3 regions of the Micromonospora terminaliae genome follow, and region 1 is predicted to be linked to each of the others. Evidence: predicted binding sites of a transcription regulator. Region 1 holds the regulator's gene; each other region holds the start of a gene.
What was found. Region 1 encodes HrcA, which represses chaperone genes, less so after heat shock. Its sites were predicted from a motif close to GGTTNGCACNCTCNNNNNGAGNGTGCNAACC; they were not measured.
Positions count from the first base shown of each region.

Region 2: groL (chaperonin GroEL) is a predicted target of HrcA. The motif match lies at 7,651-7,681, and genes of this name have one in related genera.
Region 3: groES (co-chaperone GroES) is a predicted target of HrcA. The motif match lies at 8,053-8,083, and genes of this name have one in related genera.

Region 1 covers NZ_CP045309.1:4,142,314-4,152,466, reverse strand. Annotated here, with positions in the region: gene GCE86_RS18875 (hypothetical protein) at 1-132, opposite strand, end outside; gene GCE86_RS18870 (enoyl-CoA hydratase-related protein) at 254-1,039, opposite strand; gene hemW (radical SAM family heme chaperone HemW) at 1,059-2,282, shown strand; gene GCE86_RS18860 (DUF4870 domain-containing protein) at 2,328-2,969, opposite strand; gene hrcA (heat-inducible transcriptional repressor HrcA) at 3,200-4,222, shown strand; gene dnaJ (molecular chaperone DnaJ) at 4,297-5,439, shown strand; gene GCE86_RS18845 (16S rRNA (uracil(1498)-N(3))-methyltransferase) at 5,441-6,175, shown strand; gene GCE86_RS18840 (SDR family NAD(P)-dependent oxidoreductase) at 6,321-7,082, opposite strand; gene GCE86_RS18835 (histidine triad nucleotide-binding protein) at 7,130-7,480, shown strand; gene GCE86_RS18830 (serine hydrolase domain-containing protein) at 7,502-8,878, shown strand; gene GCE86_RS18825 (PhoH family protein) at 9,008-10,066, shown strand; gene ybeY (rRNA maturation RNase YbeY) at 10,085-10,153, shown strand, end outside.
Region 2 covers NZ_CP045309.1:5,075,728-5,085,880, reverse strand. Annotated here, with positions in the region: gene GCE86_RS23345 (DMT family transporter) at 1-499, shown strand, start outside; SAM riboswitch class I at 581-713, shown strand; gene thrC (threonine synthase) at 725-2,014, shown strand; gene GCE86_RS23335 (GNAT family N-acetyltransferase) at 2,311-3,330, shown strand; gene paaN (phenylacetic acid degradation protein PaaN) at 3,383-5,056, shown strand; gene GCE86_RS23325 (GNAT family N-acetyltransferase) at 5,247-5,765, opposite strand; gene GCE86_RS23320 (cold-shock protein) at 5,986-6,189, shown strand; gene GCE86_RS23315 (hypothetical protein) at 6,308-7,603, shown strand; gene groL (chaperonin GroEL) at 7,878-9,500, shown strand; gene GCE86_RS23305 (hypothetical protein) at 9,583-9,825, opposite strand; gene GCE86_RS23300 (GNAT family N-acetyltransferase) at 9,910-10,153, opposite strand, start outside.
Region 3 covers NZ_CP045309.1:4,745,913-4,756,065, reverse strand. Annotated here, with positions in the region: gene GCE86_RS21725 (ABC transporter ATP-binding protein) at 1-594, shown strand, start outside; gene GCE86_RS21720 (DUF4142 domain-containing protein) at 646-1,383, opposite strand; gene GCE86_RS21715 (ROK family protein) at 1,508-2,689, opposite strand; gene GCE86_RS21710 (sugar ABC transporter permease) at 2,715-3,974, opposite strand; gene GCE86_RS21705 (ATP-binding cassette domain-containing protein) at 3,971-4,786, opposite strand; gene GCE86_RS21700 (sugar ABC transporter substrate-binding protein) at 4,893-5,993, opposite strand; gene ybaK (Cys-tRNA(Pro) deacylase) at 6,215-6,694, opposite strand; gene GCE86_RS21690 (THUMP-like domain-containing protein) at 6,742-7,929, opposite strand; gene groES (co-chaperone GroES) at 8,216-8,530, shown strand; gene groL (chaperonin GroEL) at 8,601-10,153, shown strand, end outside.

The DNA of each region.
Region 1 (10,153 bases):
GCAGGTGCGGGTGGCCGTCGGCAGCCGCAGGTGGTGCCCGAACTGCTTCGCGACGAACCACACGCCGAGCAGGGCCAGCACCGCCACCACCACACCCGATGCCACGATCGCCGCTCGCGTTCGCACCCGCACCCCCTGTCCCGACAGCCCGCCAAGCGTACGTCGCCCACTCCCGTGTCCGGGTCGGCCGACCGGACGGCTCCCGCTCCGTCACCGCCCCGCCACGCGCCGCGTCCGGGGACGCCCCTCGGCCTCAGTCTGCGGCGGGTACCCAGGCCGCGGGCCGCTTCTCCCGGAACGCGAGGACGCCCTCCCGGCCCTCCTCGGACAGGAAGTACCCGGTGGAGAGGGCGGCCAACTCGGTGATCTCGGCGCGCAGATCGGTGGCGGCCGGCCGGCGCAGCAGCGCCTTGGTCCCGGCGAGGGCCTTCGGCGCGCCCTTCACGAGCGAGGCGCAGTAGCGCTCGACCGCGGCGTCCAGCGCGTCCGCCGGCACGGCGGCGGTGACCAGGCCGATCTCGGCGGCCCGCCGGCCGTCGAAGGTGTCGCCGGTCAGGTACAGCTCGGCGGCGGCCCGGGGGTGCAGCCGCGGCAGCACGGTCGCCGAGATCACCGCGGGGATCACCCCGATCCGGACCTCGGTGAAGGCGAACGTGGCCTCCTCGGCGCAGACCGCCAGGTCGGCGGCGGCAATCAGGCCCAGGCCGCCGGCCCGCGCCGGCCCGGCCACCCGCGCGAGCACCGGCTTCGGGCACTCCCGGACCGCGACCAGCACGTCGCCCAGCATCCCGGCCGGCACCGACCCGCTGGCGTACGCAGCGGCGGTCTCCTTGAGGTCCGCCCCGGAGCAGAACACCGGGCCGGTGTGGTCCAGCACGATCGCCCGGACCGCGTCGTCGGCGACCGCCGCGGCCAGCCCGGCCAGCAGCTGGGTCATCAGCGGGGTGGAGAGCGCGTTGCGGTTGTGCGGGCTGTCCAGGGTGAGGGTGGTCACCCCGCGGGCCGTGGCGACCCGCACGAGAGCGTCCGGAGAGGTCATGCCGGGCACACTAGTGGCCATGCCCGGCGTCCTTCCAGAAGGCGAACCCGTCCCGCGCGACGGGGCGCTGCCCGCTGCCGCCCGCCGCGCCGTCGGCGCGCGCGGCTTCGGCGTGTACGTGCACGTCCCGTTCTGCGCCAGCCGGTGCGGCTACTGCGACTTCAACACCTACACGGCCGCTGAGCTGGGCGGCGGTGCCGGCCGCGAGACGTACGCCGACACGGTGCTGGCCGAGCTGGCCCTCGCCGGCCGGGTGCTGGGCGACACCCCGCCGCCCCGCGTCGACACCGTCTTCGTGGGCGGGGGCACCCCCACCCTGCTCCCGGCCGACGACCTGGCCCGGATCCTCGACGGCATCGACCGCACCTGGGGGCTGGCCGCCGGCGCCGAGGTGACCACCGAGGCCAACCCCGAGACGGTCACCCCGGAGTCGCTCAAGACGCTGCGGGCCGCCGGCTACACCCGGATCTCGCTGGGCATGCAGTCGGCGTCGCCCGGGGTGCTGGCGATCCTCGACCGGCAGCACAGCGCCGGCCGGGCCACCGCCGCCGCGCTGGAGGCGCGGGACGCCGGGTTCGACCACGTGAACCTGGACCTGATCTACGGCACGCCGGGGGAGAGCGCCGAGGACTTCGCCGCCTCGCTGGACCAGGTGGTCGCCGCGGGCGTGGACCACGTCAGCGCGTACGCCCTCATCGTGGAGGACGGCACCCGGCTGGCCGCCCGGATGCGGCGCGGCGAGCTGCCGTACCCCAGTGACGACGTGGCGGCGGACCGCTACCTCGCGGCGGAGGCGGCCCTCGGCGCGGCCGGCTTCTCCTGGTACGAGGTCTCCAACTGGGCCCGCTCCGACGCGGCCCGGTGCCGGCACAACCTGCTCTACTGGACCGGCGCCGACTGGTGGGGCCTGGGCCCGGGGGCGCACAGCCACGTCGGCGGGGTGCGCTGGTGGAACGTCAAGCACCCGACGGCGTACGCCCAGCGGCTGGCCGCCGGGGAGTCGCCCGGCCTGGCCCGGGAGGTGCTCACGCGGGACGAGGCGCACATGGAGGACGTGATGCTGCGGCTGCGGCTCGCCACCGGCCTGCCCCTGTCCGGGCTCGACGAGGCGGGCCGGGCGGGCGCCGAGCGGGCCCGGGCCGACGGCCTGCTGGACGCCGAGGCGTACGCCGCCGGCCGGGCGGTGCTCACCCTGCGCGGCCGGCTGCTCGCCGACGCGGTCGTCCGCGACCTGCTGCCCTGACCGGACCGGCCGGCCCCCCGGGAAGGGGAGCCGGCCGGGGGCGGGTCACTTGATCAGGCTGGCCGACATCGGGTAGCGGTAGAGCTGCCCCTCGTTGGCCTTCACCCCGGCCAGGATGCCGAAGATGATGCCGACGATCATCGCGCCGAAACCGATCACGAAGCCGATCAGGATGCAGGCGAGGATCCAGCCCACCAGCGCGATGATCGACCAGATGAGCTGGAAGTTGAGCGCGGCGATCGCGTGCGCGCGGACGGTCGGCGACTGGTTGCCGCGGGCGAGCAGGGCGACCAGCGGGGCGACCCAGCCCAGCACGCCGCCGCCGACGAACATCCCGGCCGCGCCGCCGAAGTGCGCGACGAGGGCCCAGGTCTTGTCGTCGTTGTTGGCGTAGCCGACGGGCGGCCCGTAGGCGCCGCCGCCCGGGTAGCCGGCGCCCGTGGGGGCGTAGCCGCCCGGCGGGGGGTAGCCGCCCGGGGGTGGGTAGCCGCCCGACGGCGGCTGGCCGCCGGGAGGCGGCGGATAGCCACCGGGCGGGGGATAGTCGCCCCCCGCCGGTGCCCCGGACAGTGGTGCGGTGGGTGGCTCGGCGGCCGACGGCGAGCCGTACGGCGCCGACGGCGGGGTCGGCTCCGGCGGCGGTGCGCCGGAGTCCCCCGCTCCGGGAGGGCGAGGAGGTTCAGTCATGGTCGTCACGGTAGGTCCCGGGGGCAAGGGCGCACCAGAGCGAGATCGCCCGGGATGTCCGGCTGTTCGGCCGTGGCGGACCGGCTGTGCGGCGGCCCGCACCGGGGGTGCGTCGCTGATCATCGCGTCGGCGGGCCCGCCGACGTAGACTGGCACTCGCTACAGTCGAGTGCCAGACGCCCGGCGGACGCCCCGCGCCGGTGCGACGAGGTGCGTCAGGAGGTGGGGAGATGGGTCTCGACGACCGCAAGCTCGCCGTGCTGCGCGCGATCGTCGAGGACTACGTCGCCACGCAGGAGCCGGTCGGCAGCAAGGCCCTGGTCGAGCGCCACCAGCTGGGCGTCTCCCCGGCGACCGTGCGCAACGACATGGCGGTGCTGGAGGAGGAGGGCTACATCCGGCAGCCGCACACGAGCGCCGGCCGGGTGCCCACCGACCGCGGCTACCGGCTCTTCGTCGACCGGCTGTCCCGGGTCAAGCCGCTCAGCCCGGCCGAGCGCCGGGCCATCGAGCGCTTCCTGGTCGGCGCTGTCGACCTCGACGACGTGGTGCACCGCACGGTCCGGCTGCTCGCCCAGCTCACCCGGCAGGTCGCCGTGGTGCAGTACCCGAGCCTGGCCCGCTCCAAGGTGCGCCACCTGGAGCTTGTGCCGATCTCCACCACCCGGCTGATGGTCGTCATGATCGCCGACACCGGCCGGGTCGAGCAGCGGCTGGTCGAGCTGCCCGGCCCGGTCGCCGCCGACGACGTGACCGACCTGCGCCGGGTGGTCAACGAGAAGCTGGTCGGCAGCCGGCTGTCCGACACCCCGCCGCTGGTGCAGGCCCTCGTCGACGAGTCCACCCCGCAGCTGCGCCCGGCCATGGCCACCCTCTCCAGCGTCCTGCTCGAGACGCTGGTCGAGCGGCACGAGGAGCGCATCGCGCTGGCCGGCACGGCCAACCTGACCCGGGGCGGCCTGCTCGACTTCCAGGGCTCGCTGCGTCCGATCCTCGAGGCGCTCGAGGAGGAGGTCGTGCTGCTCAAGCTGATCGGCGAGGCCGAGCCGAGCACCACCCGGGTGCTCATCGGCGACGAGAACGAGATCGACAACCTGCGCGCCGCCTCGGTGGTCAGCACCGGGTACGGCCCGGGCAGCACGATCGTGGGTGGTCTCGGCGTGCTCGGCCCGACCCGGATGGACTACCCCGGCACCATCGCCACGGTGCGGGCCGTGGCACGCTACGTGGGCGAACTGCTGGCCCAGAACTGACCAGTCAGGGCCGACGGCCGGCTCCGGCCGACGACCGGCGCAACGCGAGACGAAACATGAGGACACCGAACGCAGTGGCCAGGGACTACTACGGCATTCTCGGCGTGAGCCGGGACGCCTCCGACGACGAGATCAAGCGCGCCTACCGCAAGCTGGCGCGGCAGTTCCACCCGGACGTGAATCCGGACCCGGAGGCACAGGAGAAGTTCAAGGACATCAACGCCGCGTACGAGGTCCTGTCGGACGATCGGAAACGGCAGATCGTCGACCTGGGCGGCGACCCGCTCGCCCCGGGCGGCGGGGGCGCGGGTGCGGGTGGCCCGGGCGGCGCCGGCCCGTTCGTCGGCTTCCAGGACATCATGGACGCCTTCTTCGGCGGGGCCGCGGGCGGCAGCCGGGGTCCCCGGCCGCGCACCCGGCCGGGCGCCGACGCGATCCTGCGGCTGGAGCTGGACCTGAACGAGACGGCGTTCGGCGTCGAGGCGCCGATCACCGTCGACACGGCGGTGCTCTGCACCACCTGCTCCGGCGCGGGCACCGCGGCCGGCACCCACCTGGCCACCTGCGAGGCGTGCGGCGGCCGGGGCGAGGTGCAGTCGGTGCAGCGGACCTTCCTCGGCCAGGTGGTCTCCGCCCGGCCGTGCACCGTCTGCCAGGGCTACGGCACCACCATCCCGCACCCCTGCCCGACCTGCGCGGGCGACGGCCGGGTGCGCACCCGCCGCTCACTCACCGTCAAGATCCCGGCGGGCGTCGAGGACGGCATGCGGATCCGGCTGGCCCAGCAGGGCGAGGTCGGCCCGGGCGGCGGCACCGCCGGCGACCTCTACGTCGAGATCCACGAGCGGCCGCACGACGTCTACTCCCGCAAGGGCGACGACCTGCACTGCCGGGTCACCGTGCCCATGACGGCGGCCGCGCTCGGCACCCGGCTCACCATCAAGACGCTCGACAGCGAGGAGACGGTCGACGTCAAGGCGGGCACCCAGCCGGGCAGCACGCTGCGGCTGCGCGCCCGGGGCGTGCCGCACCTGCGCGGCACCGGCCGGGGCGACCTCTACGTCCACCTCGACGTGCGGACCCCCACGAAGCTCGACGCCGACCAGGAGCGGATGCTGCGCGACTTCGCCAAGACCCGTGGCGAGGAGGTCGCCGAGCTGACCAAGCAGGGCGGCTTCTTCTCCCGGATGCGCGACGCCTTCAACGGGCACGCCTGAGGTGTCGGCGCCGCTGTTCCTGGTCGAGGCGCTGCCGACCGGTGACACGCTGACGCTGGACGGCCCGGAGGGGCACCACGCGGCCACCGTGCAGCGGCTGCGCGTCGGCGAGGAGCTGCTGCTCGCCGACGGGCGGGGCGGCACGGCCGGCGCCGTGGTCACGGCCGTCGGCCGGGGCACCCTCGACCTCCGGGTCACCTCCCGGGGGTACGCCGACGCGCCCGTCCCCCGGCTCGTCGTGGTGCAGGGCATCGCCAAGGGCGACCGGGGCGAGCTGGCCGTGCAGGCGATGACCGAGGTCGGGGTGGACGAGATCGTCCCCTGGGCGGCGTCCCGCTCGGTGACGCAGTGGCGCGGTGACCGGGGCGTACGGGCCCGGGAGAAGTGGTCGGCGACCGCCCGGGAGGCGGCCAAGCAGGCCCGCCGCCCGTGGCTGCCGGTGGTGGCCGGTACGCCCGACGAGTCCACCACCACGGTGACCCGGCGGATCGCCGGTGCGGCCGCCGCGTTCGTCCTGCACGAGGAGGCCGGCGACCGGCTGACCACGGCCGCCCTGCCCGACACCGGCGAGATCGTCCTGGTGGTGGGCCCCGAGGGCGGCATCACCGACACCGAACTCACGGCCTTCGAGGCGGCCGGCGCCCACCCGGTCCGCCTGGGCCCGTCAGTGCTCCGCACCTCAACAGCGGGCGTAGCCGCCCTGAGCGTCCTGTCGACCCGCCTGTCCCGCTGGTAACCCGCCCCCGCCCCCGCCCCCGCCCCCGCCCCTCCGCCGGACGATCATGGAGTTGTGGCAGCTCTCGAAGGTCGCAAAGGGGTCGAACCGGGCGCCACAACTCCATGATCGACGGGGCGGGGTGGGGTGGGGTGGGGGAGGCTCGTCAGGTGCGGAGGTAGGAGGCGCCGTTCAGGTCGACGATCGTTCCTGACGCCCACTCCGCTTCGGGGCTGGCCAGCCAGTGCACCGCCGCGGCGATCTCCTCGGGGCGGGCCACCCGGTTGAACGGGGACTGGGCGCGGATCGCGTCGCCCCGCTCGCCGCTGAGGTGGGTGGTGGTCATGTCGGTCGCCACGAAGCCCGGCGCGACGGTCGCCACCGCGATGCCGTACGGCGCCAGGGCCAGCGCCAGCGACTGGCCGAGCGCGTTGAGCCCGGCCTTGCTGGCCCCGTACGCGGGCTGCTCCGGCTCGCCCCGGAAGGCGCCCCGGGACGACACGTTCACGATCCGGCCACCCCGCTCGCGCATGTGCTGGGCGGCGCACCAGGTGGCGTTCGCGGCGCCGGTCAGGTTGGTCTCCAGCACCAGGCGCCACTGCTCCTGCCACTGGTCGTAGGTGTTGCCGAAGACCGGGTGCGGCAGGTCCCGCGGGCCGTAGACACCGGCGTTGTTGACCAGCACGTCGAGGCCGCTCAGGAGCTGCGCCGCCTCGTCCACCATGGCCCGGACCGCGTCCGGGTCGGCCAGGTCGGCGCGGACCACGACGTGGCCGTCGCCGGGCAGTTCCGCCCGCAGCGCCTCGGCCAGCTCGGCGGAGTCCCGGTGGTGGATCGCCACCCGATCACCGCCCTCCGCGAACGCCCGCGCCACCGCGCGCCCGATGCCCCGCGAGGCTCCCGTCACCAGCACCGCCCGAGAAGTCACGCGGCACATCATGCCTCAGCCGGTACGGGACGACTTACCATGCCCCGATGGGAACCGACTGCCTGTTCTGCCGGATCGTCGCCGGGGAGATCCCGGCCACCATCGTCCGCGAGACCGCCACCACGCTGGCCTTCCGGGACATCGACCCGAAGGCGCCCACCCACGTGCTGGTGATTACGAAGGAGCACTACGCGGACGTGGCCACCCTGGCTCAGGGTGACCCGGGGCTGGCCGGTGAGCTGCTGGGCACGGCCGCCGTGGTGGCCGAGGAGGAGGGGCTGACGGTGGACGGCTTCCGGCTGATGTTCAACACCGGCCCGTACGGCGGCCAGGAGGTCTTCCACGTGCACGCGCACCTGCTCGGCGGTGCGCCGCTCGGCCCGATGCTCTGCCGCTGACCCGCTGCCTAGACTGGCCCCATGATCACGGTGCAGGACCGGCTCGGCCGGATGGTGCGGCAGGCGCAGGCCCACGGGCGGATCCCGGCGGTCTCGGTCGCCCTGCACCGGGCCGACCGGCCGCTCTGGACCTGCGCGGTCGGCGGGACCGGCAACGACACCCCGCTCACGCCGGAGACGGTCTTCCGGATCGGCTCGGTCACGAAGACCTTCACCTCGGTGCTGGTCATGCAGTGCCGGGACGAGGGGCTGCTCGACCTGGACGACCCGATCGGGCGGCACCTCGACCTGCCGGCGCACGGCGAGCTGACCGTACGCCGGCTGCTGTCGCACACCGCGGGCCTGCAGCGTGAGCCGCACGGCGACGTCTGGGACAGCCTGCGCGCGCCCGGCGTCGACGAGCTGCTCGCCGACCTGGCCCGGGTGGAGCGGGTGCTGCCCACGGGGCGGCGCTACCACTACTCCAACCTCGGCATGGCCCTGCTCGGCGAGCTGGTCGCCCGGTTGCGCGGCGGCACCTGGGCCGAGGTGCTGGCCGAGCGGGTGCTCGCCCCGCTGGGGCTGAACGCCACCGGCCCCACGCCCGGCGACCGGGCGGCCACCGGGTTCCTGGTCGACGCGTACTCCGACGAGGCCCGGCCGGAGCCGCCGACCGACTTCGGCGCGGTGGCCCCCGCCGCGCAGCTCTGGAGCACCGCGCCGGACATGGCGCGCTGGGCGGCCTTCCTGGCCGACCCGGCCGCGCTGGACCCGGCCGGCGCCGTGCTCGCGCCGGCCACCCTCGACGAGATGCGCTGGCCGCTGACCACCACCGACGAGACCCTCTGGTCCGGCGGGTTCGGCCTGGGGCTGATCCTGGTGCCGCAGCCGGCGCGGGTGTTGCACGTGGGGCACGACGGCGCGATGCCCGGCTTCCTGGCCGCCGTCTACGGCCGGCGCGGCGGGGACGGCACGGCCGGCGCGATGGGCTGCGCCGTGCTGGGTTCCTCCGGCACCGGCGTGGAGGTCTTCGAGCTGCCGCACCGGCTGCTCGCCGCCGCCGCCGAGCACGACCCGGCCGACATCGAGCCGTGGCAGCCCGGCGCGCCCGCCCCGGAGCACCTGCGCGGCCTGCTCGGCCGGTGGTGGGGCGAGGGCTTCGAGTACGTCTTCTCCTGGCACGACGGGGCGCTGCGCGCCCGGGGCGCGGACGACCCGGCCGGCAAGCCGTCCGCGGTGTTCGCGCCGCTGCCGGACCGGCCGGACGTGTTCCGCACGGTCGCCGGCCGGGAGGTGGGCGAGCTGCTCCGGCTGACCCGGGACGAGCGCGGCGCGGTGGTGCGGATGCACTGGGCCACCTACCGCTTCACCCGGCACCAGGAGACCTTCGAGGGGTACGACTTCCGCGCCGGTGACTGATCTCCCGGCGCGGAAATGGGCGCGGTGCCGCGGGTGTTGACCCGATACGATGGGAGTCACGACCGCCGCGCCAGCAGGGCCCGGCGCCGAGTTCGAGAGCAGGTGGCGTAGGGCCCGACGGCCCGACCTATGACCGGCACCCCACCTCCCGGCCCGCCCCGGGTGCAGACCAGGATCACGGTCCCCGACCAGAAGATCATGGTGAATCTGCTCGGCGCGGGCGACGAGATCCTGCGGCTCGTCGAACGCTCGGTCAACAGTGACGTCCACGTGCGGGGCAATGAGATCACCATCACCGGCGCGCCCGCCGACAACGCCCTCGCCGAGCGCCTCTTCAGCGAGCTGCTCGAACTGATCGAGAAAGGCGAGACCCTGACCACTGACGCCGTCCGGCGTACCGTCGGCATGCTCGAGCAGGGCGGCAGCGAGCGGCCCGCCGAGGTCCTGACGCTCAACATCCTCTCCCGGCGCGGCCGCACCATCCGTCCCAAGACCCTGGGCCAGAAGCGCTACGTCGACGCCATCGACGCGCACACCATCGTCTTCGGCATCGGCCCGGCCGGCACGGGTAAGACCTACCTGGCCATGGCCAAGGCCGTCCAGGCGCTCCAGGCCAAGCAGGTCAACCGGATCATCCTGACCCGGCCGGCGGTCGAGGCGGGGGAGCGGCTGGGCTTCCTGCCCGGCACCCTGAACGAGAAGATCGACCCCTACCTGCGCCCGCTCTACGACGCGCTGCACGACATGCTCGACCCGGAGTCGATCCCGAAGCTGATGGCCGCCGGCACGATCGAGGTGGCGCCGCTGGCGTACATGCGCGGCCGCACCCTCAACGACGCGTTCATCATCCTCGACGAGGCGCAGAACACGACGCCCGAGCAGATGAAGATGTTCCTCACCCGGCTCGGCTTCAACTCCAAGATCGTGGTCACCGGTGACGTGACCCAGGTAGACCTCCCCGGCGGCACGACGAGCGGCCTGCGGGTGGTCCGGGAGATCCTGGGCAACGTCGAGGACGTGCACTTCGCCCAGCTCTCCAGCTCCGACGTGGTCCGCCACAAGCTGGTGGGCGAGATCGTCGACGCGTACGCCCGCTGGGACGCCGAGCGGGAGAACCAGCAGGCGCAGAGCGTGCACGCCGTGCCCGGGCGGACCGCCCAGGGCGGCCGGGCCGGCCGGCGCCGCTAACCCACCAGAGGAAGACAGTTGTCCATCGAGATCGCCAACGAGTCCGGCGCCGACGTCGACACCGACGCCGTGCTCGCCGTCGCCCGG
Region 2 (10,153 bases), 930 kb from region 1:
GGTCGGCGCGGTGCTCGGCTGGGCGTTCTACACCCACGGGGCGAGCCGGTTCCCCGACTGGTCGCCGCTGCGCTACACCACCCTGACCTCCGTCGCCGGCGCGCTCGCCCTGTTCGCCGTCAGCGCGGTCGCCGACCTCACCGGGCTCCAGCACGCGCCGGCCGCCGCCGATCTCGTCGAGGTCTCGCCCCAGCTCGCGTACGCGGTGCTGATCGCCGCTGTCGTCGCGGGCCTGGCCTGGAACACCGGCGTGCGCCGGCTCGGGCCCGCCGACGCCGCGCTGTTCATGAACCTGGTGCCGGTGACCACGTTCGCGGTCCAGCTCCTGCGCGGCTACCGGCCGGGCGCGGTGGAGCTGGTCGGCGCCGGGCTGACCGTGGCCGCCCTGGTGGCCGCGAACCTCGTCACCCGTACCCGGAAGGCGCCCGCCGCCCCGGCGGTGGTCGCGGTGACCGACCACCCCGCGGTGATCGAGCCGGTCGCGGTCGTCGCGCGCTGACCCGGGGCCGGGGGCTCACACCGTGGGAACCCGGCTCGGCAGCAGCGCAGGGCGCGCATAGACTCGGCAGCACAACTGCATACCTCATCCAGAGGGGCTGAGGGATACGGCCCGATGACGCCCCGGCAACCACCCGCGCGCTCGACGACGAGCGACGGCGGGCAGGTGCCAATTCCGTCCCCGCCGCACCCGGCGATGCGGGGAAAGATGAGAGGAACCCTCGACATGACGTCGACGATCCCCGCGACCTCCGGCATCGACACCACCCTCAGCCCGGCCCGCGCCCTGGTCTGTCGCGCCTGCTCGGCGCGCTACCCGCTGGCCGCCCAGCACGCCTGTTACGAGTGCTTCGGCCCGCTGGAGGTCGACTACGACACCGCCGCACTGGCCGCCGTCACCCGCGAGCAGATCGAGGCCGGCCCGGACAACCTCTGGCGCTACGCCGCCCTGCTCCCCGCCGGTCAGGACCCGGCCACCCGGGTCACCCTGGACCCGGGGCTGACCCGGCTGGTCGCCGCCCCGCACCTCGCCGCCGAGCTCGGGATCACCGCCCCGCTCTGGGTCAAGGACGACAGCGGCAACCCGACCCACTCGTTCAAGGACCGGGTCGTCTCGGTGGCGCTGACCGCGGCCCGGGCGCTCGGCTTCACCCGCTACGCCTGCGCGTCCACCGGCAACCTGGCCAACTCGGTGGCCGCCCACGCGGCCCGGGCCGGGGTGCCGTCGGTGGTCTTCATCCCGAGCGACCTGGAGCAGGGCAAGGTGGTGACCACCGCCGTCTACGGCGGCGACCTGGTCGCCATCGACGGCTCGTACGACGACGTGAACCGGCTCTGCGGCGAGCTGGTGGAGACCGACGAGTTCGAGGACACCGCGTTCGTCAACGTGAACGTGCGGCCCTACTACGCGGAGGGTTCGAAGACCCTCGGCTACGAGGTCGCCGAGCAGCTCGGCTGGCGCATCCCGGCGCAGGTGGTCATCCCGATGGCCAGCGGCGAGCTGCTCACGAAGATCGACAAGGCGTTCGCCGAGCTGGTCGAGATCGGGCTGGTCGAGGCGCCGGCCGGCGGCTGGAAGGTGTTCGGCGCGCAGTCCGCCGGCTGCAACCCGATCGCCACGGCGCTGCACGGCGGCACCGACACCATCGTCCCGGTGAAGCCGACCGGCATCGCCAAGTCGCTGAACATCGGCGACCCGGCCGCCGGCCTCTACGCGCTGGAGGCGGTGCGCCGCACGGGCGGCTGGATGGAGTACGCCGACGACGACGAGATCCGCGCCGGCATCCGGCTGCTCGCCCGCACCACCGGGGTCTTCGCCGAGACGGCCGGCGGCGTCACCGTGGCGGTGCTGCGCAAGCTCGTGGAGTCCGGCCGGCTCGACCCGGCGGCCGAGACGGTCGTGTTCAACACCGGCGAGGGTCTCAAGACCCTCGACGCGGTCGCCCCGGAGGTCGGGCCCACCCACCGCATCCGTCCCAGCCTCCGCGCCGCCCGCGACGCCGGCCTCCTGTCCTGACTCCGTCCCGGCTCGTCCGGGCGGGGGAGGGGCGGATCGCCCGACCGGGGGATTGGGGTGATCCGTTGGGTAACTGGCTTTTCGCTGTGAGTGTGGAAAACGCGCCGTCAAGGACTTGACGGCAGGAATTGGACGGCGCAAGATGCTCCGTGCGGGAGGGCATCCGCCGGAGACTTTTCAAGTTCTTGCGACCCAACGCCGGAGGCGTTGTGCGGACGTCCCTCCCGACCAACGTCCGAAGGGGCCAGTGGAAAACCGCTGGCCCCTTCGCTGTGCGGTGGGTCACGCTCGGGGGCATGGGCATCTCCGTGGCACCCCTCGACCCGGCCGACCAGGCGACCCTCGACGCGGTGTACCGGACGGCGGTTTCGGCCCAGGCCGTGGACGAACCGGACCTCCCGCCGCTGTGCCGGCGACGGTTCGAAGCGCCGTTGCGCCACCCGATGCCGGGCGTCGACACCCTCTGGTGGGTGGCCCGCCTCGACGGGGTGCCCGCCGGCTGGGCCCGGCTGCACCTGCACACCCTGGACAACACCGAGAACGCCAGCGTCGAACTGGTGGTGGACCCCGCGTACCGCCGGCGCGGGGTGGGGCGGGCCCTGCACGAGCACGGGCTGCGGCTGCTGCGCGAGCGCGGCGGCAAGCGGCTGGTCGGGGCGACCGTCACCGCCCTCCCCGGCGAGGAGGGCCGGGAGTTGCCCGGTGCCGCCTTCGCCGCGGCCGTCGGCGCGAAGCCGGCGCTCGCCGACGTCCGCCGCCGGCTGGACGTCACCGCCCTCGACCGGCCGCGCCTGGCCGGCCTGCTCGCCGAGGCCCGCACGGCCGCCGCCGGCTACCGCACCGTCCGCTGGGGGCAGCGCGCCCCCGAGGAGTACGTCGCCGACGTCGCCTACCTGGAGGGGCGGCTGCTGGTCGACGCACCCCTCGGTGACCTCGGATGGGAGCAGGAGAAGGTCGACGCCGAACGGATCCGTGGCACGGAGCGGGCGCTCGACGCGCGCGGGATCCGCCGGTACAGCGCCGGCGCCGTGCACGAGGCGTCCGGCCGGCTCGTCGCCTGGAGCATGGTCAGCCTGGCCGCCAACACCACCTGGCACGCCTGGCAGCAGACCACGATCGTCGACCCCGGCCACCGCGGGCACCGGCTCGGGCTGCTCACCAAGATCGAGAATCTGGAGCACGTCCTCGCGCACGAGCCGGAGCTGCGCGTGGTCGACACGTTCAACGCGGCTGCGAACAGCCACATGATCGCGATCAACGAACAACTCGGCTTTCGCCCGGCGGCCGGCTCGACCGACTGGCAGTTGACGATCTGACTTGTGACAGGCCACTACTGATCTGGTGCCTGACTGTTGCATGATGGCGGGCATGACGGAGACCCCGCACCCCCTGTACGACAGGCACGCCGAGACCCTCAACCGGGCGCTGACCGCGATCACGGAGCGCGGGTACTGGTCCGCCTATCCGGAGTCGCCCAGCCCCCGGGTCTACGGCGAGACCGCCGCCGCCGACGGCAAGGCCGCCTTCGAGGCGTACCTGGGCGGCGACTTCCCGCTCGACCAGCCGGGTGACGGCGGCATGGTCGCCACCGAGGTCAGCCCGTTCGGCGTGGCGCTCGACGTGCGCTATCCGCACGCCACCGCCGACCAGCTCGTGGCCGCCGCCACCGCCGCCCTGCCGGCCTGGCGCGACGCCGGCCCGCAGGCCCGGGCGGGCGTCTGCCTGGAGATCCTCGACCGGCTGCACAGGAACGTGTTCGAGCTGGCCAACGCGGTGCAGTTCACCAGCGGCCAGGCCTTCGTGATGGCCTTCCAGGCCGGCGGCGCGCACGCGCTGGACCGGGCGCTGGAGGCGGTCGCCTACGCGTACGCCGAGATGACCCGCCACCCGGGCACCGCCGGCTGGGAGAAGGCCGCCGGCAAGGGTGACCCGCTGCGGATGACCAAGACCTTCCACGTGGTGCCCCGCGGCGTGGCGCTGGTGATCGGCTGCAACACCTTCCCGACCTGGAACTCGTACCCCGGCCTCTTCGCCTCGCTGGCCACCGGCAACCCGGTGGTCGTCAAGCCGCACCCGCGCGCGGTGCTGCCGCTCGCCATCACCGTGAAGTACGCCCGCCAGGTGCTCGCCGAGGCCGGCTTCGACCCGAACCTCGTGCAGCTCGCCCCCGAGGCGGCCGGCGAGAAGCTCGCCTCGACGCTGGCCCTGCACCCGGCCGTCAAGATCGTCGACTTCACCGGCTCCACCGAGTACGGCGACTGGCTGGAGGCCAACGCCCGGCAGGCCGCCGTCTACACGGAGAAGGCCGGCCTGAACACGGTGGTGATCGACTCCACCGACGACTTCGCCGGGATGTGCCGCAACCTGGGCTTCACGCTGACGCTGTACAGCGGCCAGATGTGCACCACCTCCCAGAACCTGCTGATCCCGCGGGACGGCATCGAGACGGACCAGGGACACAGGAGCTTCGACGAGGTGGCCGCCGGTATCGCCGGTGCGGTCGCCAAGCTCACCGCCGACCCGGCCCGGGGTGTCGAGCTCACCGGCGCGATCGTCAACGACGGTGTGCTGGAGCGGCTGGAGGAGGTCACCAAGGTCGGCGAGCCGGTGCTGGAGTCGCGGACCGTCGAGCACCCGTCCTTCCCGGACGCCGTGGTCCGGACGCCCACCGTGGTGAAGCTCGACGCGGCCGACACCACGACCTACTCCCGCGAGTGGTTCGGCCCGATCTCGTTCGCCATCGCGACCGACTCGACCGCGCACAGCCTGGAGATCCTCCGCTCGACCGTCGGCGAGAAGGGTGCCCTGACCGCGGGCGTCTACTCGACCGACGAGGCGGTGCTGGACGCGGCCGAGGCGGCGGCCATCGACGCCGGCGTGCACCTGTCCTGCAACCTGACCGGCGGGGTGTTCGTCAACCAGTCGGCGGCGTTCTCCGACTTCCACGGCTCGGGGGCGAACGCGGCGGCGAACTCGGCGCTGACGGACGGGGCGTACGTGGTTAACCGGTTCCGGATCGTGCAGAGTCGGCGGCACGTCTGATCGTGGTTGCGATTGGGGTTTCCGGGGCAGACCGCCTCGCTCCGGGCGGTCAGGCTTGATCCCTCCGCGAGGCGGCCTGCCCCGGAAACCCGACCTGGTCATTGTGGTCTCCGCGTTCGGCCAGGAATTGGTGATCTTGGGGGTGCTGCCTCGCGGAGGGTTCCTGGTCGGCGGGGTTCTGCTCGTCGGGTCAGGCGGGGCGGCGCATCTGGAGTTCGTTCAGGGCGGGGATTCTCGGGTGCGGGACGCGCACGCCGGTGTCGACGAAGCCCAGCTTCTCGTACGCCCGGTAGGCGCGGTCGTTGCCGACCACCACCTCCAGCATGAGGTCGGGCCGGCCGCACGCCCGGGACCAGGCGGCCACCTCGTCCACCAGCGCGCCGAGCAGCCCGCTGCCCCGCCAGGCGGGCGTCACGTAGACGGCGTAGATCAAGGTCAACCCCGGCTCCTCCGGGGCGACCGTGCCGCCGGCGTGGCCGACCAGGCGACCGCCCGGGTCGGCGACGAACTGGGCGGTCTGCTCGCCCCGGGAGACGGCGGCGATCCGGGCCGCGTACTCGGCGTGCGGACGGGCGGCGGCCTCGGCCACGGTCTCCAGGAACGCCAGCGGCGAGTCGGCCAGCATCTCCAGCCGGAGCGCCCGCATCCGGGCGGCGTCTGCCGGGCGGATCCGGCGGACGGCGGTGGTCGTGGTGGGCGCGCTGGTCATGTCGCATGCATACCGGAAGGGCCGGTGTCCGCGGCCGGCCGGGGCGGGTCCACACCCGGAATATGCCCGATTTGTGGTCGTGCGCCGTCGTCACGCCTCGTGTAGCGTGCGATTTCGGTCACTCGATTCAGCGTTGCCGATCGCTGAACCGGTGGCTGCCCGGTGCCGGTCCGCCGGCTCCCGGGGTTGTGGAACGCCGCGCAGAGTGAGGAAGTGCACCGTGGCACAGGGCACCGTGAAGTGGTTCAACTCGGAAAAGGGCTACGGCTTCATCGCCGTCGACGGCGGGCAGGACGTCTTCGTCCACTTCTCCGCGATCGAGATGGACGGCTACAAGGCGTTGGACGACGGCCAGCGGGTCGAGTTCGAGATCGCCCAGGGCCAGAAGGGCCCGCAGGCCGAGCGGGTCCGCGTCATCGCCTGATCCTTCTCGTGGCCGCCGCCCGATCGGCGGCCACGTCACCCCGACCAGGGGGCTGCGGCGCAGGCCCGCGCCGTGGAAGATCATGAGCCGTTCCAGCCATCGCCGCTGAGGAGGGTTCATGTCCGACCTGCCCCCGTCGGGTTCCGCCGAGCCGGTGCCCCCGGCGTCGCCCGGTGCCCCGGCCGACCCGACCCGGCCCGTCAGCCCGGCCCAGGCGGTCCGGCCGCCCGCCGCCGGTGACACCGTCGTACCGGCGCAACCCGGCCCGCCCGCGGTGCCCGGCCCGCCGGTCGGCCCCGGCGGTTTCGCCCCGCCCAGCCAGCCCGGAGCCGCCGGCCAGCCGTGGGGGCCGTATCCGACGGAACCGGCCGGGCCGCCCGTGCCCGGCCAGCCCGGAGCCACCGGCCAGCCCGGAGCCCCGGGTCAACCCTGGGGGCCGTATCCGGTGGATCCGGCCGGGCCGCCGCAGGGCTGGTCCTGGCCGACGACGCCGATGCCCGGCGCGGCCTACCCCTACCCGATGCCCGGCGGGGCCTATCCCGGCTACCCGATGCCCGGCTGGCACCCCGGCCTGGACCCGCAGGACCCGCTGGTCACCCCGCCGCACGCCGGCATCGGCGGGTGGTTCGGCCGGTGCGGTGGCGCGTTGCGGCGCGGCTGGCGGCAGCTCCTACCGATCATGCTGCTGACCCAGACCGTCCCGGCGGCGGCGATCGCGGTCATCTCCCTCGCCCTCGCCCCGACGGATCAGCCGGTCACCGGCCCGGACGGCGCTCCGGTGCTGCCCGACGGCTATTTCGAGCACATCTTCGCCTTCTACGGCGCGGTGCTGCTGGCCGCGCTGATCTTCGGCCCGCTGCAGAGCACCGGCTGGGCCGCCGGCACCTGGGTGGTCGCCCGCCAGGCGGCCGGTGAGCCGGTGGGGGTCGGCGCGGCGCTCCGCTACGGTCTGCGCCGCGCCCTCGGCCTCTGGGGCTGGACCATCGTGGCCTCGCTGCTCATCACGGTCGGCGCCTGCCTCTGCCTGCTGCCCGGCCTCTACGCGGCCTTCGCGTTCGCCCTGTTCGGCCCGATCTACCTGTTCGAGCGGCAGGAGCCGATCGGCCGCGCCTGGCGGATGTTCCACCAGCGGTTCGGCCTGGTGCTGGGCCGGGTGGCGCTGGTCATCTGCGTGCTGATCGTCGCGGCGGTGCTGGACGGGATGGTCGGGTTGATCAACCAGCTCGTCTTCGGGGCGGACCCGATGGCCGCCCCGGGCACCGCGGCGGGCGCCGCGACGCTGGCCGTGGCGGGTGCGGTGCTGACCACCCCGGCCTATCTGGCGCAGCTCGTCGGGCTGGTCGCCACGTACGCCGAACAGCGGGCTCACGAAGGCCCGGTGAACGCCGCCCGGCTGGCCGCGGAACTCGGCTGAGCGAGGGCAGCGTGCTTGCACTCGGCTAGGGAGAGTGCTAAACAAGTCATTGGCACTCGCGTACGGTGAGTGCCAATGGTCGGGACGGTAGGGCAACGGTCGCGGCGGTGCCGGATGGCGCCGGAGCGGCACGGGGCCGGTCGTCGCGGGCTGTCCGGCCCGACCGAGGAGACGTCGTCGTCGCCAGGTGGCGACGTCCCCAAGGTGCGTACACCAGACGGCCCATCCGGGGAACCCTCGGGTGGCCCGTGAGTGTCCAGGAGGACAACGCCGTATGGCCAAGATGATCGCGTTCGACGAAGAGGCGCGCCGCGGCCTCGAGCGGGGCATGAACCAGCTCGCCGACGCCGTGAAGGTGACCCTCGGCCCCAAGGGCCGCAACGTCGTGCTCGAGAAGAAGTGGGGTGCCCCCACCATCACCAACGATGGTGTGAGCATCGCCAAGGAGATCGAGCTCGAGGACCCCTACGAGAAGATCGGCGCCGAGCTGGTCAAGGAGGTCGCGAAGAAGACCGACGACGTGGCCGGTGACGGCACGACGACGGCGACCGTCCTGGCCCAGGCCCTGGTTCGTGAGGGTCTGCGCAACGTGGCCGCCGGCGCCAACCCGATGGCCCTGAAGCGGGGCATCGAGGCCGCCGTGGCCAACGTCTCGGAGGAGCTGCTGAAGCTCGCCAAGGACGTGGAGACCAAGGAGCAGATCGCCTCCACCGCCTCCATCTCCGCCGCCGACCCCAGCGTCGGCGAGATCATCGCCGAGGCGATGGACAAGGTCGGCAAGGAAGGCGTCATCACCGTCGAGGAGAGCAACACCTTCGGCCTCGAGCTCGAGCTCACCGAGGGCATGCGCTTCGACAAGGGCTACATCTCCGCCTACTTCATGACCGACCCGGAGCGTATGGAGGCCGTCTTCGACGACCCGTACCTCCTGATCGTCAACAGCAAGATCTCGTCGGTGAAGGACCTGCTCCCGATCCTCGAGAAGGTCATGCAGTCGGGCAAGCCGCTGCTGATCATCTCTGAGGACATCGAGGGTGAGGCCCTGGCGACCCTGGTGGTCAACAAGGTCCGCGGCACCTTCAAGTCGGTCGCCGTCAAGGCGCCGGGCTTCGGTGACCGCCGCAAGGCCATGCTGGCCGACATCGCCATCCTCACCGGTGGTCAGGTCATCAGCGAGGAGGTCGGCCTCAAGCTCGACGCCGTCAGCCTCGACATGCTGGGCCGCGCCCGCAAGGTCGTGGTGACCAAGGACGAGACCACCATCGTCGACGGTGCCGGCGACGCCGAGCAGATCCAGGGCCGGGTCAACCAGATCCGGGCCGAGATCGAGAAGAGCGACTCCGACTACGACCGCGAGAAGCTGCAGGAGCGCCTGGCCAAGCTGGCCGGCGGTGTTGCGGTGATCAAGGTCGGCGCGGCCACCGAGGTCGAGCTGAAGGAGCGCAAGCACCGCATCGAGGACGCCGTCCGCAACGCGAAGGCCGCCGTCGAGGAGGGCATCGTCCCGGGTGGTGGCGTCGCGCTGGTGCAGGCCGGCAAGACCGCCTTCGACAAGCTGGACCTGGCCGGCGACGAGGCGACCGGCGCGCAGATCGTCAAGATCGCGCTGGACGCCCCGCTGCGGCAGATCGCCGTCAACGCCGGCCTCGAGGGTGGCGTCGTCGTCGAGCGGGTCCGCAACCTCGACCCGGGTCACGGCCTCAACGCCGCGACCGGCGAGTACGTGGACCTGCTGGCCGCGGGCATCATCGACCCGGCCAAGGTGACGCGTTCCGCCCTGCAGAACGCCGCCTCGATCGCCGCGCTGTTCCTCACCACCGAGGCCGTCGTGGCGGACAAGCCGGAGAAGACCCCGGCCGCCCCGGCTGGCCCGGGTGGCGGGGAGATGGACTTCTGAGTCCAGCTTCACCCAGCACGCCGAAAGGGGGCGGGCCGCGTCAGCGGTCCGCCCCCTTCCGTATGTCTCAGGCCCGTATGTCTCAGGTCGGCAGTCGGCGTTGGTTGCGTCGCTTGTGCGCCCGGTCGTAGGGCGGCGTGAGCCGGATCGGTTCGTCCACCGGTTGCAGTGGTTCCTCGGTGGGCGGCCCGTCGGCTCCGGTCATCTCCGCGAGCTGCTCGGCGTCGCCGAAGTCGAGCCGGTCGAACGGCAACTGGCCGGGAAGCTCGCCGACCGGTCGCCAGCTCGCCGGCTGGTCGTCGGTCCGTTCGTCGTCCGTGGTCATGCCCGCCTCCTCTAACCCCTGACCGTAGGGGCCCGTCGATGCCGGGGAGGCCGAACGGCGTTATTGCCGTCTATGTAACTTTAGTTACTTCTGTCCGTTCAGCGCCTTCCGGTACAGGAAGAACACGCGCTCGATCCGCGCGCCCGCCGCACCCGAGTAGAACGGCACGGGGCCCACCCAGCCGATCTGCGCCGTCCCGATCCCGGCCGACGCCTGGTCGCGCAGGCAGCGCCGGAGCAGCACCCCGCCGATGCCCGAGCCCTCGGCCGCCGGGGCGGTCCCCATGGGCCCGAACCAGCTCGGCCGCGACGACCCGTACGCGGCGAAG
Region 3 (10,153 bases), 600 kb from region 1:
ACCCTGGGCCGGCTGCTGGCCGGGGTGCACCCGCCGCGCGCCGGCACGGTGACCGTGGACGGCCGGCCGCTCTCCGGGCTGCCCCTGGCCGAGCTGCGCACGCATGTGGCGCTGGTCAGCCAGGAGCACCACGTCTTCATCGGCACCCTCGCCGACAACGTGTCGATGGTCCGCCCGGCCGCCGGGCCCGCCGAGGTGCGCGCGGCGCTCGCCGCGGTCGACGCGCTCGACTGGGCGCAGGCGCTGCCGGACGGGCTGGACACCCGGGTCGGGGCCGGCGGGCACCCCCTCTCGCCGGCCCAGGCGCAGCAGCTCGCGCTGGCCCGGTTGGTGCTCGCCGACCCGCACACCCTGGTGCTGGACGAGGCCACCTCGCTGATCGACCCGCGGGCGGCCCGGGCGCTGGAACGCTCGCTGGCCGCGGTGCTCCAGGGCCGGACCGTCATCGCCATCGCGCACCGCCTCTTCTCCGCGCACGACGCGGACCGGGTGGCGGTGGTCGAGGACGGCCGGATCACCGAGCTGGGCCCGCACGACGAACTGGTCGCCGCCGACGGCTCGTATGCCGCCCTCTGGCGGTCCTGGCACGGCTGAACGAAGGGCCCCCACCGGAACGCCGGTGGGGGCCCCGCGCGAACGGCGTCGTCAGGTGCGGCGCAGCAGCCGCCAGGTCGCGTACCCGCCGGTGGCCAGGGCGAGCAGGAAGACGGCCCAGACGAGGGTCGTGCTGATCTGGGTCCCGCCGGTGCTGCCGACGTTGGCGCCGGCGGCGGCGATCAGCGAGTCGCTCTGCGCCGGGGGCATCGCGGGAGGCGGGAGCTGCTGCCAGCGGACCAGCCCGGTGCTCTCCAGCATCAGCATGTGGTTGGTGACGAAGGTGTTCGTCTGGTCGGCGAGCTTGCGCACGATCGGGTCGCGGGTGCTGGCCCGGACCGCGCCGATCACCGGGAAGATGTTGCCGTGCGCGACCCGCAGCCGGGTCACGAAGATCTGGTCGAACTGGGCGCCGGTGGCGTTCTGCATCTCGGTCAGCCAGCCCTGCTGCTGGGTGGTCGGTGTGGTCGGCAGGGTGGCGCCCAGCTTGTTCGCCGCCTCGACCACGAGCTGGTCCAGGATGCCGTGCTGTCGCGCGATCTCCGCGCCGATCTCCCGTACCCGCTTCGACTGGCCCTTCTCGGCGGCCATCTGCCCGGCCGGCATCTCCCAGAGCCCGGCCAGCCGTACGCCGTTGAGCAGCGTCATGTCGGCGGCGTTGAGCTGCACGACGGGGTTGGGCGCGGCCAGTGCCGCGCCGGGAAGGACGCCGATCCCCGCGGCGAGCGCGACGAGCAGCAGGATCACCCGGTGCGCCAGCCGGCGGCGTACGGATTCCAGCGGTGCCATGGTTGCGGTGCCTCCTCGGTCCGGACCGGTACGCGGGATGGCGCGGACGGCCGCCCCCGCGGCCGTCCGTCCGCCCACTGGTACGGATCACGAGCCGATTCAGTTCACCCCGCGCGGCGGCCGGTCACCCGACGTCGAGCGGGTCGGCGAGGAGGCGCTCGAAGGCCAGCTCGGCGGCGCCGATGAGCGCCGCGTCGTCGCCGAGTTTCGGGGTACGCAGCCGCACGTGCTCCAGGCAGGCGGGCAGCCCGTTGGAGTTGAGCCGGCTGCGCACCTGGGCGGCGGCGGCCAGGTAGAGGTCGCGCATGGTGCCACCGAAGATGACCATCTCGGGGTTGAAGATGTTGACCAGGTTGGCCACGCCGAAGCCGAGCCAGTCGCCGGCCTGCCGCACGGCGGTCTGGGCCCGGGCGTCGCCCCGGTCGGCGGCGTCGAAGACGGCCAGCAGCGCCTCCCGGCCCCGGGCGTCGGAGCGGCCGGCGGCGCGGAGCAGCCCGTGCTCGCCGATCTCGGTCTCCCAGCAGCCGCGCCGGCCGCAGTCGCAGCGCACGCCGTCGCGGACCACCACCATGTGGCCGACCTCGCCGCTGTAGCCGCCGTGCCCGGTGAGCCGCCGCCCGCCGGCGATGATGCCGGCGCCGACACCGACGTCCCCGTACAGGTAGATCACGTTGTCGCAGCCGGCCGCGGCGCCCCGGGCATGCTCGGCGAAGGCCGCCACGTCGGCCACGTTGCCCACCGTGATGGGCACGTCGACGCCCAGCTCGGCGGCGAGCGCCGCGCCGATCGGCTCGTCCACCCAGCCCGTGGTGGGGCTGAGCCGGACCAGCCCGTCCTCGCGCCGGACCATGCCGCAGACCGCCACGCCGGCGCCCACGCAGATCGAGTCGGACGGCACCGCCCGGTGCATCTCCCGCACCGCGTCGGCCAGCAGCGGGGCGGCCTCCCCGGCGACCAGGTTCCGTGGCCGTTCCAGCTCCCGCCGGTCGAGCACCTCGCCGCCGAGCCCGACCCGCGCGGCCCGCAGCCGGTCCACCTCGATGCTGTACGCGTACGCGTAGACCCGGGCCGACTCGGGCCGGACGACCAGCGAGGGTCGTCCGGCCCGGCCGGTCTCCTTCGGCGTCCCCTCGCTGACCAGACCGGCGCCGGCCAGGTCGGCGGTCAGCGCGCCGATGGTGCTGCGGTTGAGGCCGAGCGCGGTGGTCAGCTCCGCCCGGGTGGTGGCCCCCCGCACGTGGACGTAACGGAGCAACGCGCCCAGGTTCTGCCGACGGATCTCGTCCTGGCTCGGTCCCGCACGCATCGCCACCGTCATGTCCGTACCGGGTTCAGCGGGTGCCCGTGGCGGCGGCCCGCCGGCGGGACAGCGCGTCGATCGTGGCGGCGGCGAGCAGTACCACGCCGGTCACCACGTACTTCACGCCCGAGCTGTAACCCATCAGTCCCATGCCGTTGTCGATGACCGCGACCACCGCGCCACCGAGGACGGCGTCCAGGATCCGGCCCTTGCCGCCGAAGAGGCTGGTGCCGCCGATCACCGCCGCGCCGACGGCGTAGAGCAGTACGTTACTGCCGCCGGTGTTGGGGTCGACCGAGTTGGCCCGGCTGGCCGCCACGATGCCGCCGATCGCCGCCATCGTGGAGCAGATGACGAACACGGAGATGCGGATCCGGTCGACGTTGATGCCGGCCCGGCGGGCCGCCTCGGCGTTGCCGCCGACCGCGTAGACGTGCCGGCCGTAGCTGGTGCGCTGGAGCACGAAGGTCCAGATCACCAGCAGCAGCGCGATGATCGGCACCACGATCGGCACGCCCTTGAGCGAGACGACCAGTACGTTGCGGCTGCGCTCCAGGTTGAGCACGTAGACGGCGAGGCCGAGGATGACGGCGAGGCCGACGATCCGGGCGAGGACCACCGCGGTCGGGTCGGTGAGCAGGCCGCGGGCGGCACGGTTGCGGTGCCGCAGCAGTTGCACGGCCGCGTACCCGGCGACGGCCACCGCGGCCAGCGCCCAGCCGAGCGCGGGGGAGAGGTTGCGGTTGGCGATGGCGAGGATGATGTCGTCCCGCACCGAGATGTTGGAGCCCTCCTTCATGAGCATCAGCACGATGCCCTGGAAGGCGAGGAAGCCGGCCAGGGTGACCACGAAGGACGGGATGCCGACCTTCGCGACCAGCAGGCCGAGCAGGGTGCCGATCACCACGCCGGTGATCACGGCGGCGAGCATCGCCACGTACCACGGGTAGCCGCGCTCGGTGACCGCGTTGGCCAGGATGGCGGCGCAGACACCGCTGGCGAAGCCGGCGGAGAGGTCGATCTCGCCGAGCAGCAGGACGAAGATCAGACCCATCGCGATCAGCGTGGTCGCCGCGCCCTGGGTGAACAGGTTGGCGAAGTTGCCGGCCGTGAAGAAGGTCGGCCGGGCGATCGAGAAGCCGACCACCAGCGCGAAGAGCATGAACACGGCCGGCAGCGCGCCGATGTCGCCGCCGCGTACCCGGCGCCAGTAGTTGTTGAAATGGGTGCCGACGGTGGGCGCCGGCGCGACTGCGGCGGGGCCTTCCTTCTGGACGGCGGTGGTGGTCATCGGACGGCTCCTGGAGTCGTGTCGGCGGGCGCGGCGCCGGTGCCGTTGCTGCCCGTGTCGGCGAGGCCGAGGTTGCCGGAGCGACCGGCGGTGATCAGCTCGACCACCTGCGCGTGCGTGATGTCGCTGGTCTTCACCTGGGCGACCATCTGGCCGAGGTAGAGGGCGGCGATGCGGTCGGAGACCGCGAAGACGTCGTTCATGTTGTGCGAGATGAGCACCACGGCGAGGCCGTTGTCGGCGAGCCGGCGGACCAGTTCCAGCACCTGGGCGGTCTGTGCGACGCCGAGGGCGGCGGTGGGCTCGTCGAGGATGACCAGCTTGCTGTTCCAGAGCACCGCCTTGGCGATGGCGACGGTCTGCCGCTGCCCGCCGGAGAGGCTGGACACGTGCTGACGCAGCGACTTGACGGTCCGCACGCTCAGCCCGGCCAGGGTCTCGGCGGCCATCTGCTCCATGGTCGGCTCGTCGAGCACGATGCCGCTGCGCTTCTCCCGGCCGAGGAACATGTTCTGCACGATGTCGAGGTTGTCGCAGAGCGCGAGGTCCTGGTAGACGACCTCGATGCCCAGCGCGGCGGCGTCCCGGGGGCTGTTGATGCTCACCGGCCGGCCGTCGAAGTGGAACTCGCCGGCGTCGGTGGGATGGATGCCGCTGATGCACTTCACCAGGGTCGACTTGCCGGCGCCGTTGTCGCCGACCAGCGCGGTCACCTCGCCGGGGTACGCGGCGAAGGCCACGTCGCGCAGCACCTGGACGGGACCGAAGCTCTTGTCGATCCCGCGTAGCTCCAGCAGGGGGGTTGCGGACACGGGGGTCTCCTTGGGAACGGAGGGAAGGTCTCGGATCCCGTCCGGCGTGGGCGCCGCCCGGCACGGATGTCCGTGCCGGGCGGCGCCGCCTGGAGCGGGGGATGGGTCAGCTGATGCCGGCGTCGGTGCAGAGCTTGGCGAAGTTGCCGGTGCAGAGCTCGTCCTTGGTGACGTAGCCGTCGGCCACGACGTCCTTGACGTTGTCCTTGTAGATCGCCTTCGGCTCCAGCAGGACGGCCGGGACGTCCCGCCCGCCCTCCGGGTCCTTGACGGTCTGGCCGGTGTCCTTCTTCTGGCCCTTGGCCAGCCCGATGGCCAGCTCGGCGGCCGCGTCGGCCTCCTTCTTGACCGCCTTGTAGACCGTCATGCACTGGTCGCCCAGGAGGATGTTCTGCAGGCCCTCCTTGGTGGCGTCCTGACCGGTCACCGGGACCTTGCCGTTGAGCTTGTTCTTCTTCAGCACCGAGATGGCGGCGTTGCCCAGGCCGTCGTTGGCGGCCAGCACCCCGTCGATCTTGCCGCGAGCCTTGGTGAGCTGCTGCTCGAAGATCGTGGCGGCCTGCGCGTTGTCCCACGCCGGCACGGAGTCGTCGGCGACCTTGGTGTACTCCTTCGAGTCGAACTTCGGCTTGAGCACCGAGTCGTACCCGTTCTTGAACAGGGTCGCGTTGTTGTCGGTCGGCGAGCCGTTGAGGTAGGCGATCGACGGGTTCTTCGCGCCCTTGTCGGTCAGGCACTTGCTCAGGCCCTCGCCCTGGAGCTTGCCGACCGCCTCGTTGTCGAAGCTGACGTAGTACTGGGCGGAGCCGCCCAGGGTCAGCCGGTCGTAGTCGATGGTGGCGACGCCCTGCGACTTGGCCTTGTCGAGCACGGCCTTGCCGGTGCCGGAGTCCAGGTTGACGATCATCAGCACGTTGACGCCGTTGGTGATCATCTGGTCGGCGATGGTCTGGAAGGCGTTCTTGTCGTTCTGGGCGTTCTGGATGTCCGAGTCGACACCGGCCGCGTCGAACGCCTCCTTGAGGTACTTGCGGTCGGCGCCCTCCCACCGGGCGGAGGACTTGCTGTCGGGGAGGATCACGCCGATCTTCGGCTTCTTGTCCGTCGAACCGCCGGCCTGGTCGGAACCGCCGTCGTCACCGCAGGCGGCCATGCTGCCGGTCGCGAGAAGACCGACGGCCGCGAAGGTGAGGAAGCCCTTGCGCATGTGCATGGGTCCTTTCGGGGGTTGGGGGAGTTGTTGTCGGTGTTTTGTTGTGCCCGGCAACGTATTCCCCCGCTCCGGAGTGGCGCAAGAGAGCCGAGGTCAGAAGTTTGTTGGCGGCAGTAACAATTCAGCAACGCAACTGACACCCGGCGGTCACCGCCGGAGAGCGCTCCCTCCGGGGAGCTGCGGGAACGCTCCCAGGTGACCTGCGGTGGGACGGCTCAGCGGGTGGCGATCGACGCCGTGACGGCGTCGGTCAACGCGACCAGGTCGGCCGGGGCGAGCTCCAGTTGCAGGCCGCGACGGCCCGCCGAGACGTAGACCGTCGGATGTTCCAGCGCGGTGGCGTCGATGACCGTGGGCAGCCGCTTGCGCTGGCCGAGCGGGCTGATCCCGCCGCGGACGTAGCCGGTGGCCCGCTCGGCCACCGCCCGGTCCGCCAGGGCCGCCCGCTTGCCGCCCGCCGCGGCCGCCAACGCCTTGAGGTCCAGCTCGCCGGTGACCGGCACGACCGCCACGGTCAGCCCGCCGTCGACCTCGGTCACCAGGGACTTGAAGACCCGGGCCGGCGGCACCCCGAGGGCCGCCGCGACCAGGGCGCCGTAGTTCGGCGCGTCCGGTGAGACGTCGTACGGGTGCGTGCTGTGCGCGATCTTCCGCTTGGTCAGCAGTGCCGTCGCCGGAGTGCCCTGTCCCGCCATGAGCGACAAGCTAACCCGGCCGTACGCGCCGGGCGAGCGGGAAACCGTCAGGCGGGAAGCGGGCGGCAGAGGAGCACGGTCGGCGCCCCGCCCACCCGGGTCAGCACCAGGCTGGCCGCCGCGTCGCCGGCCAGCTTCAGGTCGCGGCGCAGCTTCTCCGGCTCCAGCGCCGAGCCGCGCTTGAGGATCTCCACCCGCCCGACCCGGCGCTCCCGCAGCAGGGCCCGGAGCCGCTTCAACGAGAACGGCAGCACGTCGGTGATCTCCAGGCAGCGGGCGAACGGGGTGGGCCGGCCCTCGTCGCCGTACAGGTAGGCGATGCTCGGGTCGGCCAGCGTGCCGTCGAGGTCGCGGGCCAGTTCGGCGACCAGGTGCGCCCGCACCACCGCCGGGTCCGGGTCGTACAGGAAACGGCGGACCGGCCCGACCGCCGCCTCGGCGTCGCCGCCGCCGGTCAGCACGTGTGCGGCCTGCTCCCGCAGCACCGTGGCGCGGCGGGGCACCTCGGCCAGCGCGCCGCACCAGAGCGCCGCCTCGACCAGGTCGCCGTCGACGCTCACCCACTCCGCCTCGGCGCCCGGCGGGATGAGCGCGTGGTCCAGCCCGGGCGCCACCTTCACCACGGTGCGCGGCACCCGTTCGGCCAGCCCGGTGACGAAGTCCCACGGTGGCGAGTAGGCGTTCGGGTCGAAGATCCGCCGGCCGGTACCGGCCTTCCGGCGGGCCGGGTCGCAGAAGACGCCGTCGACCCGGGTCACGTCGAACGCCGTGGCGTCCCCGCACTCCACGGTGAAGCGGTCGGCCAGCCCGGCCGCCTCGGCGTTCGCGGCGGCCATGGCGGCGGTCAGCGGGTCGGCCTCCACGCCGTACACCCGGATGCCGGCGCGGGCCGCGGCCAGCGCGTCCGCCCCGAGGCCGCACCCCAGGTCGGCCAGCGTCGCCACGCCCGCGGCCCGCAGGCGCTCCGCCCGGCGCCCCGCCACGACCCCCCGGGTGGCCTGCTCCAGCCCCGCCCGGGTGAGGAACATGCCGCCCGCCGCCGCGCCGAACTTGCCGGCCGCGCGGCGCCGCAGCTCCGCCTGGGTCAGCGCCGCCGCCGCGAGGCCGCCGGGCACCCCGGCGGAGCGGAGCGCGGCCGCCGCGGTGAGCGGGTCGCCGCCGGCCACCCGCGCCGCCGCGTCGAGCGCGGCCGACCCCTCGGGGGTACGCAGAGCGGCGAACTGTTCCAGGTCCACCCCGGCATTCTCCCGGCCGCCCGACCCGCCCGGCCCGGGGCCCCTGGGAGGGGTGCCGTGGCGACACGGGAGGCGGCGCGTTGGCACTCTCCTTGACGGAGTGCTAGCCGAGGAATAACCTGCGATTAGCACTCTCACCCTGAGGGTGCCAACGCCCGGGCCCTGGTGTCCGGGGGTTGAACGCCAGGCGGACCGGCACCCGCGACGACGGCCCCGCCCGGTGGCATGTGGCAGATTGACGCCGGTCGCCCGCGACCGGCAACGACACCAAGTACCCCAGGAGGGTATGCCCGTGACTACCGCGACCAAGGTTGCGATCAAGCCGCTCGAGGACCGCATCGTGGTCCAGGCGAACGAGGCCGAGACCACCACCGCCTCGGGCATCGTGATCCCCGACACCGCCAAGGAGAAGCCGCAGGAGGGCACCGTCCTCGCTGTCGGCCCGGGCCGGATCGACGACAAGGGCAACCGCGTGCCGATCGACGTCAAGGTCGGCGACACCGTCCTCTACTCGAAGTACGGCGGCACCGAGGTCAAGTACGCCGGCGAGGAGTACCTGGTGCTCTCCGCCCGCGACGTCCTCGCGGTCATCGAGAAGTAAGCAACCGATCAGTGTCGTTGCCCCGGTCCGGCTCGCCGGGCCGGGGCAACGTCGCTTCGAAGGGATACAGATGGCGAAGATCCTGAGCTTCTCGGACGACGCCCGGCACCTGCTGGAGCATGGTGTCAACGCCCTCGCGGACGCGGTCAAGGTCACTCTCGGCCCGCGCGGGCGCAACGTCGTCCTGGACAAGAAGTTTGGTGTGCCCACGATCACCAACGACGGCGTGACGATCGCCAAGGAGATCGAGCTCACCAACCCCTACGAGAACCTCGGCGCGCAGCTGGTCAAGGAGGTGGCGACCAAGACCAACGACGTCGCCGGCGACGGGACCACCACCGCGACCGTGCTGGCCCAGGCCATGGTCCGCGAGGGCCTGCGCAACGTGGCCGCCGGAGCCAACCCCACCGGCCTCAAGCGGGGCATCGACGCGGCGGCCGCCAAGGTCTCCGAGGCGTTGCTCGGCCGGGCCGTCGAGGTGGCCGACAAGGAGTCGATCGCGCACGTCGCGACGATCTCCGCGCAGGACGCCACCATCGGCGAGCTGATCGCCGAGGCGATGGAGCGGGTCGGCCGCGACGGTGTCATCACCGTCGAGGAGGGCTCCGCCCTGACCACCGAGCTCGAGGTCACCGAGGGCCTCCAGTTCGACAAGGGCTTCATCTCGCCGAACTTCGTCACCGACGTGGAGGGGCAGGAGGCGGTCCTGGAGGACCCGTACATCCTGATCACCACGCAGAAGATCTCGGCCATCGAGGAGCTGCTGCCGCTGCTGGAGAAGGTCCTCCAGAACAACAAGCCGCTGCTCATCGTCGCCGAGGACGTCGAGGGCCAGGCCCTGTCCACGCTGGTGGTCAACGCGATCCGCAAGACCATCAAGGTCTGCGCCGTGAAGGCCCCCGGCTTCGGCGACCGCCGCAAGGCGATGCTCCAGGACATGGCGATCCTGACCGGCGCCGAGCTGGTCGCCCCGGAGCTGGGCTACAAGCTCGACCAGGTCGGCCTGGAGGTGCTCGGCACCGCCCGCCGCGTGGTGGTCGACAAGGAGAACACCACGGTCGTCGACGGCGGCGGCCAGTCCGCCGAGGTCGCCGACCGGGTCGCCCAGATCCGCAAGGAGATCGAGGCCTCGGACTCCGAGTGGGACCGGGAGAAGCTGGCCGAGCGGCTGGCGAAGCTCTCCGGCGGCATCGCGGTGATCAAGGCCGGCGCGGCCACCGAGGTCGAGATGAAGGAGCGCAAGCACCGCATCGAGGACGCGATCTCCGCGACCAAGGCCGCGGTCGAGGAGGGTACGGTCCCGGGTGGCGGCGCCGCCCTGGCCCAGATCCTGCCGGTGCTCGACGACGACCTGGGCTTCACCGGTGACGAGAAGGTCGGCGTCTCGATCGTGCGCAAGGCGCTGGTCGAGCCGCTGCGCTGGATCGCCCAGAACGCCGGCCACGACGGCTACGTGGTGGTGCAGAAGGTCGCCGGCCAGGAGTGGGGCAACGGCCTCAACGCCGCCAACGGCGAGTACGTCGACCTGGTCAAGTCCGGCATCCTCGACCCGGTGAAGGTGACCCGCAACGCGGTCGCCAACGCCGCGTCGATCGCCGGTCTGCTGCTCACCACCGAGAGCCT